Regions from separate parts of the Cellulosimicrobium protaetiae genome, predicted to be linked through region 1. Evidence: riboswitches for the same ligand, from Rfam matches in the RefSeq annotation. Region 1 holds a riboswitch; each other region holds the start of a gene.
The links. Region 1 has a riboswitch for S-adenosylmethionine ahead of FIC82_RS18915 (aminotransferase class V-fold PLP-dependent enzyme). Riboswitches for the same ligand answer to the same signal wherever they lie in the genome.
Positions count from the first base shown of each region.

Region 1 (4,602 bases):
TCGCCGAGGTTGTTCGAGATGTCGACGACCTGCAGGGCGTCGAGGAACGTGAACGCGCGCTTCTTCGCCGTCTCCGGGTCGGTGCCCTCGGGGACGGCGAGGTCGAACGTGACGACCGTTCCGCCGCCGCTCTGCTGCGACAGCGCGAGCTCGCGCTGCGGGTGCGACGCGAGGAACGGGTACCGCACGCGCCCGATCCCCGGGAGCTGCTCGAGCGCCTCCGCGACCTGCGCGGCCGCCGCGTTCTGCGCCGCGACGCGCACGGGCAGCGTCTCCAGGCCCTTGAGCAGCACCCACGCGTTGAACGCCGAGAGGGTCGGTCCGGTGTTGCGGATGAACGTCTGCACGGGACCGTTGACGTACTCCTCGGTCCCGAGGATCGCGCCGCCGAGCACGCGGCCCTGGCCGTCGATGTGCTTGGTCGCCGAGTACACGACGACGTCCGCGCCGAGCTCGAGCGGCTTCTGGAGCAGCGGCGTCGCGAAGACGTTGTCGAGCACGACCACCGCGCCCGCGGCGTGCGCGAGCTCGCTCACGCGCCGCGCGTCGACGATGTCCTGCATGGGGTTGGACGGCGTCTCGAAGAACACGACGTCCGCCGGCGTGGACAGCGCCTCCTCCCACTGGGAGAGCACGTGCCCGTCGACGTAGTCGGTCCGCACGCCCCACTTGGCGAAGATCTCGTCGAAGATGACGATGCTGGACCCGAACAGCGCGCGGGCCGCGACGATCCGCGACCCGGAACCCACGAGCGCGGCGAGCGACGTGAACACCGCGGACATGCCGGACGCCGTCGCGTAGCAGGCCTCTGCGCCCTCGAGCAGACGCAGGCGCTCCTCGAACGCGTGCACCGTCGGGTTGCCGTAGCGCGAGTAGACGAACCGGTCGAGCTCGCCCTTGAAAGCGGCCTCGGCGTCGGCGGCGCGGTCGTACGTGTAGCCCTGCGTGAGGAACAGCGCCTCGGAGGTCTCCTGGAACTCCGTGCGGTGGTGCCCGCCGCGCACGGCGAGCGTCGCGGGGCGCGCGCTCGCGGGCAGGGGCTTGCGGCCGGAGCCGCCGGGCACGCTCCCGGGCTGGGCGGCGCTCATCGGGCCGCCTCGTCGTAGGTCGTGGTGGGCAGGCCGCGGACCTTCCAGCCCTCGACGTCGCGCAGGCCCGAGAAGCCCTGCGCGCCCTCGAAGCCCTCGAGCACGTTGTACGACGGCCCGAGCCCGGCGGCCGTGGCCGCGCGCGCCGCGCCGATCGAGCGCTGGCCCGAGCGGCACAGGAACACGACGGGGCGCTCGTCGCCGGGCGTGAGGCCCGCCTCGACGAGCTGGTCCACGAAGCGCGGGTTGGGCCCGGCCGGGGTCACCCACTCGTCGAACACGACGCCGCGGCCGAGGTCCGTCGCGTCGGGCACGCCGATGGTGCGCCACTCGCCCTCGGTGCGGACGTCGACGAGGACCGCGCGCTCGTCGTTCGTCAGCAGGTCCCACGCCTGCTGCGGGGTGATGTCGCCGGCGTAGCCGACGGCGGGTCGGGCGTCGGGCAGTGCCGCCCCGGTTGCCGACGTCTGCTGGGACTGGTCGCTCATGAGTCCTCCTCCATCGATCGTGGCAGTAGCACCCTGCGCCCGACCGCCTCGCGACGGACCGGGGGGTTGCTGCGGCGTCGACGTGCCACGTCACTCGGCCGCTCCGGATGGTTGCTCGGGATCGTACGCCACGTGTCCGACGCGCGAAACGTCCGTCTCGCCGAGCAGCCCCTGGGCAGGGTGCCCGACGCGATCGGCGAGTCCGGGTGGCGCCTCGACGTGCCCGTGGACTGCGTCCCGCCATCCGAGACGCCCTGACCACCGGTTGACACGGCGCGTCCCCGCGCACATCCTGGGACGCAGGTCATGAGTGCCAGCGTGAAACCCCGGTTTGCTGGCCGGCAACCCTCCTCTCGCGGCGGGGTGCCCCGGGTGACGACCAGGCCGCACGCCGACCGGCGGGTGGCAAGCGCGGGGAGGTTCTCCCCGGACGACCCTGGAGGACTGTGCCATGACTGCTCTCGCGGACGTCGAGTGTTCGGCCCCTGACCTGGCGGAGATCGCTGCCGCGCCCGCCCTCCTGCCTGTCGTCGGCGCGGACACGCTCGTGCCGCTCGTCGACGGCCGCAGCGTCCCGTACGCGAACCTCGACGTCGCGGCCTCGGCCCCGGCGCTGCGCTCCGTCGCGGACCGCGTGACCGAGGTGCTGCCGCTCTACGCGAGCGTGCACCGCGGCGCGGGCTACCTGTCGCAGGTCTCGACGGCGCTCTACGAGGCGTCGCGCCGCACGATCGGCGCGTTCGTCGGCGCGCGCGAGGACGACGTCACGGTCGTCACACGCAACACGACCGACTCGCTCAACCTGCTCGCGGGCTGCGTCCCGGCGAACGCGGACGGGACGCCTGGTCGTGTGCTCGTCCTCGACGTCGAGCACCACGCGAACCTGCTGCCGTGGCAGCGCGCGGGCGGCGCGACGGTCCTCGCGGGCGGCGCGTCCGTCGCGGAGACGCTGTCCGGCCTGCGCACCGAGCTCGCGCGCTTTCCCTACGCCCTGGTCGCGGTGACCGGCGCGTCGAACGTCACGGGCGAGTCGCTGCCCGTCGCGGACGTCGTGCGGATCGCGCACGACGCCGGGGCGCGCGTCGTCCTCGACGGCGCCCAGCTCGTCCCGCACCGCGGGTTCTCGCTCGCCGACTCCGGCGTCGACTACGTCGCGTTCTCCGGCCACAAGACGTACGCGCCGTTCGGCGCGGGCGCGCTCGTGGGCCGTCGCGACTGGCTCGACGCGGGCACGCCCTACCTCGCCGGCGGCGGTGCGGTGCGGCAGGTATCCGTCACCGGCACGCAGTGGCAGACGGCGCCCGCGCGCCACGAGGCCGGGTCGCCCAACGTGGTGGGTGCCGCGGCGCTCGCGGCGGCGTGCGACGCGCTCGCGACGCTCGACCCGGCCGACCTCCACGCGCACGAGGCGACGCTGCGCGCGGCGCTCGTCGCCGGGCTGGAGGCGGTCCCGAGTGTGCGGGTCGTGCGGGTCTGGGAGGACGCGGTCGACCCGGTCGGGGTCGTCACGTTTTCCGTCGAGGGTCACGACCCGGGCCTCGTCGCCGCGTACCTCTCCGCCGAGCACGGAATCGGCGTGCGCGACGGCCGCTTCTGCGCCCACCCGCTGCTCGCGCGCCTCGGGTACGACGCGGGCGCGATCCGCGCGTCCGTCGGCGTCGGGACGACGGGTGCGGACGTCGTCCGGCTCGTCGAGGCCGTGCGGTCGTACGTGGAGCACGGCCCTGCGACGCGGTACGAGGTCGTCGACGGCTGCTGGGCCGTGGCCGACGACCCGCGCCCGGTGCCCGTGGGGTCCGGTCTCGAGGGACTCTTCGCGACCGCCGCGGCGGGCTTCCTCGCCGACGCCGCGGGGTGCGGCCCCGCCGTCTGACCTGGCGCCGGCGGGACCGCCGGGACAGCCGTTCACCGGGCCGTCGACAAGCGTTGTCCACGACGTCGCCGGACCCTCTTGGCGGCGTCGTCCGCGTGTGCTCTGATATGCGCTGTGCTGCACGACGTCGTCCTCTCGGGGCACGGATTCCGCCTGGAACCGCTGGCCCTGGAGCACGCTGAGACACTGGCCGGCCTCGTCGACGAGGCGATGTGGTCAGGCATGAGCATCCCCATGCCCTTCGGGGTCGCGGGGATGGCCGAGCTCGTGGCCGCGACGCGCGCCGCGCCCGACCTGACGGGCTTCGTCGTGCGCGCCGCAGGGACTGACGGCGGCGCCGGCGAGGTGCTCGGGAGCACCGCCTTCCGCGACCTGTCGCTCGTCGACCGCCGCGTCGAGGTCGGCCGGACGTTCTACGCCCGCTCGACGTGGGGGAGCCTCGTCAACCCCGTGACCAAGTGGCTGCTCCTGCGGCACGCGTTCGAGACGTGGGACGTGCACCGCGTGGGCTTCCGCGTCGACACGCGCAACACGCGCTCGCTCGGGGCGATGCGACGCCTCGGCGCGTACGAGGAGGGCGTCATGCGCGGCCACCGCACCGCGCCCGACGGGACGCGCGCCGACTCCGTGATGTTCTCGATCCTCGCGCCCGAGTGGCCGACCGTCGAGGTCGGGCTGCTGGAGCGGATCAACACGCCGCGCGTCGTGCCCGTGCTCGCCCCGGCGCACCCGGTCGTCCCGCTGCCGCTCGCCGCGTCGTAGTCACGGCGCCCGACGCTCCGGACCCAACCCTCCGTCCCGGACGCACCGAGGGCCCCGCCGGAGCGGGGCCCTCGTGAGCGCATCGGAGGCGGACTACTTGTCGAACGCGTCCTTCACGTCGTCGCCCGCCTGCTTGAGGTCGGCCTTCGCCTGGTCGGCCTTGCCCTCGGCCTCGAGCCGCTCGTTGTCCGTGAGCTTGCCCGCGCCTTCCTTGAGCTTGCCGCCGGCCTCCTCGGCCGCGTGCTTCGCCTTGTCTCCGAGTCCCATGGGTGCTCCTCTCGTCGGAGGCACGACCGTAAGCACGGGTTCCGTGACTCGCACGCGGTCGGGCCGAGGGGGTGTGGTGGGATGTGCGGGTGCAGCACGACACCACCCTCGACGGCTTCGGCGT
Region 1 covers NZ_CP052757.1:4,390,095-4,394,696, reverse strand. Annotated here, with positions in the region: gene FIC82_RS18925 (O-succinylhomoserine sulfhydrylase) at 1-1,088, opposite strand, end outside; gene FIC82_RS18920 (rhodanese-like domain-containing protein) at 1,085-1,576, opposite strand; SAM riboswitch class I at 1,584-1,690, opposite strand; gene FIC82_RS21205 (hypothetical protein) at 1,709-1,834, shown strand; SAM riboswitch class IV at 1,879-1,994, shown strand; gene FIC82_RS18915 (aminotransferase class V-fold PLP-dependent enzyme) at 2,028-3,449, shown strand; gene FIC82_RS18910 (GNAT family N-acetyltransferase) at 3,564-4,211, shown strand; gene FIC82_RS18905 (CsbD family protein) at 4,305-4,478, opposite strand; gene FIC82_RS18900 (GNAT family N-acetyltransferase) at 4,568-4,602, shown strand, end outside.

Region 2 (4,602 bases), 1.1 Mb from region 1:
TCGCGCCTGCTCGAGCGCGAGCCACGTCTTGCCCGCCCCCGCGCCGCCGACGACCCGCATCCTGCGCACCTCGGAGAGCGCGTCGAGGACGCGGGCCTGGTCGCGGGTCATCTGCTCCAGGCGCGTCTCGTGCTCCAGGGCGAGCGACAGGTGCTCCGCCTGGCTGGGGAAGCCGCTGGCGAGCGAGTCCACGAGGGCGGGGACGTCGTCGGCCGCGAGCCCGGCATGGCCCTGGCCGTGACGCTCGACGGCGCGCTTCACCCGCTCGGCGACGCCGCCCGACCGCTCCAGGTCGCCGCGGTCCACGAGCATGTCCCGTGGAAGGTCGACCGTCTCCCAGTCGCGCGGGACGTACCGGTGCGGGAACGCCACGAGGTGCGCGGTGCGCGCCTCCGCGGCCCACAGGTCGCGACGGCGCAGCAGGGCCTGCAGCGCGTGCCGTGCACCCTGGACCTGGCGCACCGGGTCGATGCGGTGCCGCCGGGGACCGTTGCCCTGGAACCAGGTGCCGTCGACCCGGTCGACGTGCCCGCCCTTGACCTCGATCGCGGCGAGCCCGACCCCTGGCCAGGCGACGAGCACGTCGATCTCGTACTCCTGCTCGTCCTCCTGCACGTGCACCCCGTGGAACAGCACGACGTCGTCGGGAAGCTGTTCGCGCAGAGCGTCCCACACGGCGCGCTCGGCGCCGCCGTCGTCGGGGAACGTCGGGTCGGGCGGGAACGCGAGCGGCATGTGCCGTTCGTACCGCACCGTGCCGACGACGTCACGGGCCTGACGACCTGCGGTCTCGCGCGTCACGGGATTTCACCCGCTGCGACCGCCACGGGGCTCGCGGGGTGCACGGCCCGTGCCCACGCGAGGAACGCGGCGCGGCGGGACACGGAGTCCGGCCCGCCACCACCACGGTGGCGCCAGTGGTCGAGTCGCGCAAAGTGCCGCACCGTCGTGGATGGCTGGGGCTCGACCCGGCCGTCGCGCTTCCTGCCCCAGAACGGTGCGCTCGTGTCGAGCTCGACGACGCCGAGGCCGCTCTCGCGCGCGCGCCGCCACCGCGTCGGGAAGACGAGCGTGACGTAGGCCTCCATGCGCCGCAGGGTCTGGTGGTCCTGCGTGATCCCGGTCAGGGGTTCGGCACCGAGCGACTTGGCGAGCGAGGCGTCGACCTTCTGGCACGCGTCGCAAACGCGTCGCTCGATGTGGAAGCGGCTCGTCATCTGGACGCGCTCGCTCAGGCAGACGTGGCAGAGACGCAGGAACGGGTTGAACGAGCACCCGCGCGACGGGACCGGGCGCGGGTGCCCGGTGTGGACCGGGCACACGAGGTGCCCCTCGTCGCTCACGAGCAGCTGGCACGCGTCGTCGGTACGGACCCACAGGGTCATGGTCGGGGTCGGGTTCATCGGAGCAGCCCTTCGGTCAGGGCCGACGGCACCCGGGCGCGCAGCAACGCACCGAGGCGGACGTCGACCTCGCACTTCCCTGACCGTTCGGCCAGGGCCGGTCTTCCTCCTGGGGCACCGTGCGCGAGGGGCGCGGTTGCCGGACCGGCACGCGGAGGGCGTCTCGCCAGTCACTCGTGACCTGGGCAGTTGTCTACCTCACCCGCTGATCGGAAGCAACCTCGCTCCCCGGGCTGGCCGGGCCGTGCACCGGCCGGAGTGGCTCCAGACCGGGGTGATCTCTCAGCGCCTGCTCGCCGTGCGTCCTGTACAGGGTCATCACCGCGGCGAAAGGGGCGTGGTCGCCAGTGAGCAAGAGCGGCTCGGTCGAGGAGAACTGGCAGACGAGGGCCCACCCGCCGGGTTCGGGGAATACCGCCGTCATCGCGGAGTAGTCGAACGACAGCCATCGCCCATGCACCTGGACCAGCAGCCGGTGGTTGCTCACGACGAGCCGGGAGACGCAGCGCTCACGCCACTGCTCTCGGGCCTGCGCCTGGGCGGCGCTACGCTCGGCGGCGTTGGCGATCGCCGTCACGGCAAGGCCGGTGAGGACGAACGACGGCCGCCCGTAGTAGAACCCCGACGTCTGCGTGTAGCTGACGGTCGTCCCGTAGTAGCGCGCGTACCCGGCGGGCACGTCGCAGAAGAACTCCTCGCCCGCGTACGGGACGACGTCCCACACCCGCAGCGTGGGCGGAACCTCCCGCGCGAGGAGTTGCCGGTGCAGGCCCTGGGCTTTCGCCCACGCGTGCGCGGCGGCGTCGCGCCGGCCGATCTCGGCACGCTCGGTCGCAGAGAACCGACCGCGGCTGCGCCGGTGCTCCCGGAATGTCCTGGCGCCCTTTGCGATCGCGACAGCGAGCAGGGCGACCGGCCCGAGGAACGCCACGGCGACCACCAGGAGCACGAGGAACGCCCACGCCCCGTGGTAGAGCTCGTGCCGGTTGAGCGCGTCGAGGACGAGGACGCAAGCGAGGAACACGGCGGGTGCGGCGACGAGCGGCACGACCCATCGTGCGTGCCGCCGGACTCGTCCCGCCCTCGCCGCCGCGCGCGGATCCTCCATGAAGCAGCCCCCTGCTCACGTCGTGCGTCGGGTACTCACCCGTCGTCTCTGGAGGCACGGTAGTCGACTCTCTTGAGGCAGAGAGTCGACGACCGCGTCGGCTCGCCTCGGCGGCCCACAGCCGGAGCTGCACCGCAGGACGGGCCGCACCTCGCGGCCCGTCCCACGGCGTCGGACCTTCAGTGCGCGACGACGGCGCCTCCCAGCGGGCCTGCCGTGGGCTGGGTCTCGCGCGCGTAGCAGTAGAACCCGGGCACGCGCGCTCCGGACCGGAACGTCACCTTGTTGAGCTGGCCACTCTGGCTCGCGATGACGGTCCACGGGAGAGGTCCACCCGCAGCCGCATCCACGAGCTGCTGCAGCGCCGCGCGCGACGAGTCCGCGTTGAGGTAGACCGGCACGCCGCACACGGTCGCCCAGACGACAGCGCGTCCACCGAACGTCCCCACGTCGGCGAGCGTCGGCGCGCCCGACGCGAGCACCGACCGCACGTGGTCCAGCAGGTGCCGCTCGTCGAACGGGTCGTCCTTCGTCCCGCGCGGGGCGGGCCGCACCGGTGCGGGCGCAGGGCTGCGACGACCGGTCGGAGTGCTCGCGCGCTCAGGCGCGGAGCCACCGGCCGCCGCGCGGTCCGCCTCGGTGTACGCGGCGTGCTGGTCGCGTGCCGCAGCGGGCGCCGCGCCGGCCCACACGGCGCCGCGCATCGCGGCCATGCTGCGCGACGTCGCGGCGTACGCCTGGTCGACGTTCGCCGTGTCGTACGTGAGCGACCGCTCGCGCTTCACACCGATCGACGCGCCGACCTCGATCGCGTCCTGGTTGGCGCCCATGTAGAGGAACGTCCAGCCGAACTGCTCCTCGCGCTCGGTGACGAGCGCCTTGATCGCGGCGTGCGTGTACTCCTTCGACGCGTTCTCGAGGCCGTCGGTCATGATGCCGACGATCACGGCGCCGGGCCGCTGCTCCTCGGGGAGCTGAGCGATACGCAGCGCGGTCGTCTGCACGAGGCGCCCGATGGAGTCGAGCAGCGCGGTCATGCCGCGCGGGCGCAGGTCGAGCGGGGGGACCTCGCGCACGTCGAGGTCGGTGTAGACCTCCTCGAACTCGTTGTCGAACTGCGCGAGCGTGACCGTGCAGCGGCCGGGCGCGTCGCGCTGCTCGGTGAGGAACAGGTCGAAGCCCTGCTCGGTGGCCTGCTTGATCGACTGCATCGAGCCGGACCGGTCGAGCAGCATGGCGAGGTGGGTGAGGGTCTGGTCAGGCATAGCGGTTCCCTTCGTCGTGCTGCTGGACGGACGGTGCGGCGGGCGGTCAGGTGCGGCGGCGGAACCTCAGGGGTTCGACGGCGGTCGTCGGCTCGGGCGGCGGTGTCCCGCGTTCGCGGTCATAGCGGGCGCGCGTGACGCCCTCGGCGGAGACGCGGCCGTCGGGGCCGGAGTAGCCCGCGAGCGCCGGTGTCCGTGCGATGCGGGGCGGCACCGTGTTGGGGGCGACGCCGGCCGCCTCGGCGACCGACCGCATCGACGACCCGGCGAGCAGCGCCTCGGCCATCGCCTCGTCGAGCGCGACGTCAAGCAGCGCGCGCGCTCGCGACAGCGGCTCGACCGCCTCGCCCGGCGCGGCGGTCGAGGCCTCGTCGAGCGCCGCGCGTGCGGCGTCGAGGCGAGGTCGAGCGTGTCGCGACGCGTTCGTGGTCATGCAGCGAACCTATGCGCAGTAACTGCACATGCGCAAGAGGTGCGCGCACATCGTGCTCGCACCCCCCGCTGGAGACGCAGCCCGGCGCCGGAGTTCCAGGCTCAGCCAGCGAGGTTCGAGCGCTCAGCCACCCCTCGCCGCGACGCTCCTCAGGGCTGCGGCGTACTCGACGAGATCGTTCTCGACGGTCGCGCGCACGATCTGCGGGTCGACCGTCGCGCACCCGTGAGCGATCCGCTTTCGCGTCGCCCAGATCACGCGCCAGGTCGCACCGAACGCCGACGCCCGCGCTTCCGCGCTCAGGTGCGACGCCGCCTCGATCGACGCAGCGAGGCGCAGGCAGACCGCGTCGACGACGACCTGACGACCCCACCCACCCTCGGCCACGTGGTG
Region 2 covers NZ_CP052757.1:905,829-910,430, reverse strand. Annotated here, with positions in the region: gene FIC82_RS03940 (nuclease-related domain-containing DEAD/DEAH box helicase) at 1-801, opposite strand, end outside; gene FIC82_RS03935 (hypothetical protein) at 798-1,403, opposite strand; SAM riboswitch class IV at 1,470-1,585, opposite strand; gene FIC82_RS03930 (hypothetical protein) at 1,597-2,451, opposite strand; gene FIC82_RS20790 (hypothetical protein) at 2,691-3,776, opposite strand; gene FIC82_RS03920 (hypothetical protein) at 3,823-4,209, opposite strand; gene FIC82_RS03915 (HepT-like ribonuclease domain-containing protein) at 4,333-4,602, opposite strand, start outside.
Region 2: linked by a shared signal. The riboswitch ahead of FIC82_RS03935 (hypothetical protein) and the one ahead of FIC82_RS18915 (aminotransferase class V-fold PLP-dependent enzyme) in region 1 are both predicted to bind S-adenosylmethionine.

Region 3 (4,602 bases), 890 kb from region 1:
TCCGACAGCTCGCCCTTCGTCCACAGCGCGCGGGCGCGGCGGATCTCCGGCGTCTGCGGGAACGACCCGATCGTCGTCGTGGGGAGCGGCGGCAGGTTCAGGCGCTCCTGCTGCGCGGCCGCACGCTGGGCGTAGTCGCCGCGCGCGAAGTCCGCGTCGGTCAGCGCGGCCGCGCGCTCGCGCACCGCGGGCACGACGACGCCGCTCGCCTCCGCGCGCGACGCCACCGCCGCGCGGGACGCCTCGATCTCCGCCGCGACGGCGTCGCGACCCTCCGTGAGCGCGCGCGCGAGCGTCGCGACCTCGCCGACCTTCTGGTCGGCGAACGCGAGCCAGTCGCGCAGGCGCGGGTCGAGCGTCGTGCCCGACGCGGTGCCGGGCGCGGCGAGCGTCTCGTCCTCGACGTCGTGCGGCACGTGCAGCAGCGACGTCGACGTGCCGACCGAGACCGCGCCGGCACCCAGTCCCTCGACGGCGTCGACGACGTCGAGCTTCGCCGCGAGGTCCGCGCGCCACACGTTGTGCCCGTCGATCACGCCCGCGACGAGCGTCTTGCCGGCGAGGCCGGGGACGCCGCCGTCGGCGGCCGTGGGGACGGCGCCCTTGACGAGGTCGATCGCGATGGCGTCCACGTCGGTGCCCGCGAGGAGCGCAAGCCCGTCCCGGGCGGCCCCTCCGGCGGTCTCGGCACCGGCCTGGAGCGCGCCGAACGGCGCGGCGACGAGGATCGCGGGCCGCGCGTCCTGCGCCGAACCCGGGGTCGCGGCCGGGTCCGCGGACGAGTCCGGCGAAGACCCCGGGTTCGGCACGGGGCGGAGGTCGGTCGCGAGGGCGCGGTACGCCGACTCCACCGCGGCGGCGAGGTCGGCGAACGGCACGTCGACCGAGTCGGTGACGAGGATCGGCTCGTCGAGCTGCACCCACGGGGCGCCGGCGGCGGCGAGCGCGCGCAGCAGGTCGGCGTAGGCGGCGACGACGTCGTCGAGCCGGTCGAGCGGCGAGTAGCCCGCGGGGGCGTCGTCAGCCGCCTTGGAGAGCGCGAGGAACGTCACCGGCCCGACGACGACGGGCCGCGTCACGACGCCGGCCTCCTTCGCCTCGACGAACTCGCGCACGACGCGGTCGTCGACGAACCGGATCGGGGTGTCCGGGCCGATCTCGGGGACCAGGTAGTGGTAGTTCGTGTCGAACCACTTGGTCATCTCGAGCGGGGCGTCGTCACCCTGACCCCGTGCCACGGTGAAGTAGCCGGCGAGGTCGAGGCGTCCCGCCTCGTCCGGCCCGGTGCCGAGGAGCGACGCGAACCGCGACGGGACCGCCCCGAGGGAGGCGGCGACGTCGAGCACCTGGTCGTAGAAGGAGAACGAGCCGGGGACCGAGGCGTCGTCGGCGCCGAGACCGAGGTCGACGAGCCGGCGGACGGTCGCGAGGCGCAGCTCGCGGGCCGTCGCCTCGAGCTCGTCGACGCTCGTGCGCCCGGCCCAGAACGCCTCGACGGCCTTCTTGAGCTCGCGGCGGCGCCCGATGCGCGGGTAGCCGAGCACGGTGCCGGCGGGGAAACCGACCGGATTCTGGGTAGGGGAGGGTACGGAAGTGGCCATGATCGAAACCTCTTGCTGGTCCGGAGGACCGGTCAGACGGGCGTGCCGTGCGTGGCGGCGCTCGTCGTGGGCAGGGAGGTGCCGGTGACCCACGGCCCGCTGGCCAGGTCCGGGACGAGCGGGGCGGCGGCAGCGCTGGCGCTGCCCCCGGTCCCGCCCGACCCGCCGCCGAGGTGGACACCCTCGAGCAGGTCAAGAGCGGCGCGGTGCTTGTTGAACGTGTACACGTGCAGACCGGGCGTGCCCGCGTCGAGGACGCGCTGCGCGAGGTCCACGGTGTACGCGATCCCGTAGGCGTGCTGCGCCTCCGGGTCGGGCAGGGCGTCGAGCGCGTCCAGCAGGTGCTGGGGCGCGCGCACGCCCGTGAGCTCCTCGACGCGACGGAGCCGCGCGGGCTCCGTCGTGGGCAGCAGCCCGGCGAGGATGGGGATCGTCACGCCGGCCGCACGGGCCTCGGCGACGAAGTCGGTGTACGACGACGCGTCGTAGAAGAGCTGCGTGATCGCGAAGCTCGCGCCGGCCTGCTGCTTCTGCCACAGGCGGCGCACCTCCTGGCTCCGCGTGGTGCCGGCGGCGGGGTTGCCGTCGCAGAACGTCGCGACGGCGATCGTCAGCGGGCGGGCGGCGCCCCGCAGGGCGGCGGCAGGGTCGGCCGCGCAGCGCGACGCCTCGACCTCGCGCAGCAGCGCGACGAGCTCGGTCGACGACCGCACGCCGTCGGGCGCGGGCTGCCAGTCCGGCTGGTCGCGCGGCGGGTCGCCCCGCAGCGCGAGGAAGCTCCGCACGCCCTCGTCGAGGAAGTCGTTGATGACCTCCTCGACGTCCTCGCGCGACGCCCCGACGCACGTGAGGTGCGCGATCGGCAGCACAGGCGTGCCCTGGAGCAGGCGGCCGACGACCTGGCGCGCGGTCGCGCGGTCGGTGCCCGCGGCGCCGTACGTCACGGACACGAAGTCGGGGTGCGTCGCGACGAGCCGGCGTGCCGTCTCCCAGAACTTGGGCGCCGCGTCCGGGCGGCGCGGGGGCATGAGCTCGAACGAGACCGTCGGCCGTGCCGCCCCGCCGTGGGCCTGCCCGACGGCGTCCGCGACGCTCACGACGTCGCTCCGACCGGGGTGGGTGCGTGCGCGACCGCCGTCGGGCACGGGCTGCCCGGACGGTGCGCGAAGGATGCCTCTGAGACCATTAGTCGCTCCATCGACCCTGGCGTTAGCACCTTTGTCCTCGGGAGGCTTCCGTCGGCGGGTTGCTGCGGTGTCGTCGAGCCAGGACTCTCGACCGCTCTGGATGGTTGACCCGATCCTACGACCCATCCGGCATGCGGTCGAGGGTGACCGCCAGGTGAGATGTCCCGGCTCCACGACGAGATCGGCGCGCGCTGGATCTGACCAGTTCAGGGCTCCTGCGCTACAGATTTCAGGCCTTCTACGCTACAGATTTCAGGTCCCACACCGTCGTCAACGGCGCCGGAGCTCCGGCACGTGCAGGCGCCGCAGGAACCGGTCGGTGCGCAGCGGTGGTCCGTGGCGGTCGCGCAGGGACACGACGACGACGGTCGCCGTCGCGAGCGGGATGGTCCAGGCGGCGGGCTGGGCGAGCAGGGCGCGCACGACGCCGGGGACGCCGTCGACCGCCTCCCCGGCCGGGCCGGTCCCGTAGCCCGCGGCGACGAGCGCGGACGAGGCGAGCAGCGCCGTCGCGCACAGGACGGACCCGACGACCATCCCCGCGACCGCGCCGCGCGCGGTGAGGCGGCGCCACCACACGCCGAGCAGGATCACCGGCGAGAGGGCGGACGCGGCGAAGACGAACACCGTCCCGACGCTCGTCACGAGGCCCTGCGGGATGGTGACGAGCGCGAACGCCAGCGGGATGAGCGTGCACGCGACCGCCGACCAGCGGAAGGACCGCACGGTCCCGCCGAACAGGTCCTGGCTCACGACGCCCGCGAGCGCCACGACGAGCCCCGACGACGTGCCGAGGAACGCGGCGAAAGCACCCGCCACGACGAGCGCGGCGAGGAGCTCGCCACCGATCCCGGGCACGAGGCGGGTCGGCAGCGTGAGGACGACGGTGTCGGCGACGCCGGGCTCCGCGAGGTCGGGTGCGACGACCCGGGCGACGAGCCCGAGCGTGCTGGACACCATGTAGAACACGCTGATCATCACGAGCACGACGACGGTCGTGCGGCGGGCGGAGCCGCCGTCGGGCGAGGTGTAGAAGCGCACGAGGACGTGCGGCAGGCCGGTGGTCCCGAGCAGCAGCGCGAGCAGGAGCGACACGGTCGCGTACGCGTCGAGGCCGCCGGGACCGGCGTCGTGCGGGAAGACCGCCGCGGGGTCGAAGGTCACGGTGGCGCCACCCGGCTCGAACGCGCCGCCCAGCGCCATGAGCACGAACACGAGGGGCAGCGCGAGCGCGGTGAGCTTGACCCAGAACTGGAACGCCTGGACGAACGTGATGGAGCGCATGCCGCCGGCCGCGACGACCGCGCTCACGACGACCGCGATCCCGACCGACCCGACCCACGGCGGGACGGGCGCGACGCTCGTGATGACGAGCGCCGCGCCGTGGAGCTGCGGCACGACGTAGAGCCACCCGATGACGAGCACGAGCACGCTCGTCACGCGGCGCGCGACGACGGAGTCGAGCCGGGCGTGGACGAAGTCGGGGATCGTGTACGCGCCGCTGCGGCGCAGCGGGCCGGCGACGAACAGCAGGACGAGCAGGTACCCGGCCGCGTACCCGACGGGGAACCAGAACGCCTCGGCACCCGAGAGCAGCACGAGGCCCGAGAGGCCGAGGAACGTGCCGGCGGACAGGTACTCGCCGCTGATCGCGGACGCGTTCCACACCGGACGGACGGTGCGCGACGCGACGAAGAAGTCGCTCGTGGTGCGCGAGATGCGCAGGCCGTAGAACCCGATGAGGCCGGTCGCGAGCAGGAGCAGCCCGATCGCGACGAGGGGCAGCGCGCTCACGAGCCACCGCCCTCGTCCGG
Region 3 covers NZ_CP052757.1:646,799-651,400, forward strand. Annotated here, with positions in the region: gene metE (5-methyltetrahydropteroyltriglutamate--homocysteine S-methyltransferase) at 1-1,601, opposite strand, end outside; gene FIC82_RS02830 (methylenetetrahydrofolate reductase) at 1,634-2,698, opposite strand; SAM riboswitch class I at 2,793-2,895, opposite strand; gene FIC82_RS02835 (sodium/solute symporter) at 3,059-4,582, opposite strand; gene FIC82_RS02840 (heavy metal transporter) at 4,579-4,602, opposite strand, start outside.
Region 3: linked by a shared signal. The riboswitch ahead of FIC82_RS02830 (methylenetetrahydrofolate reductase) and the one ahead of FIC82_RS18915 (aminotransferase class V-fold PLP-dependent enzyme) in region 1 are both predicted to bind S-adenosylmethionine.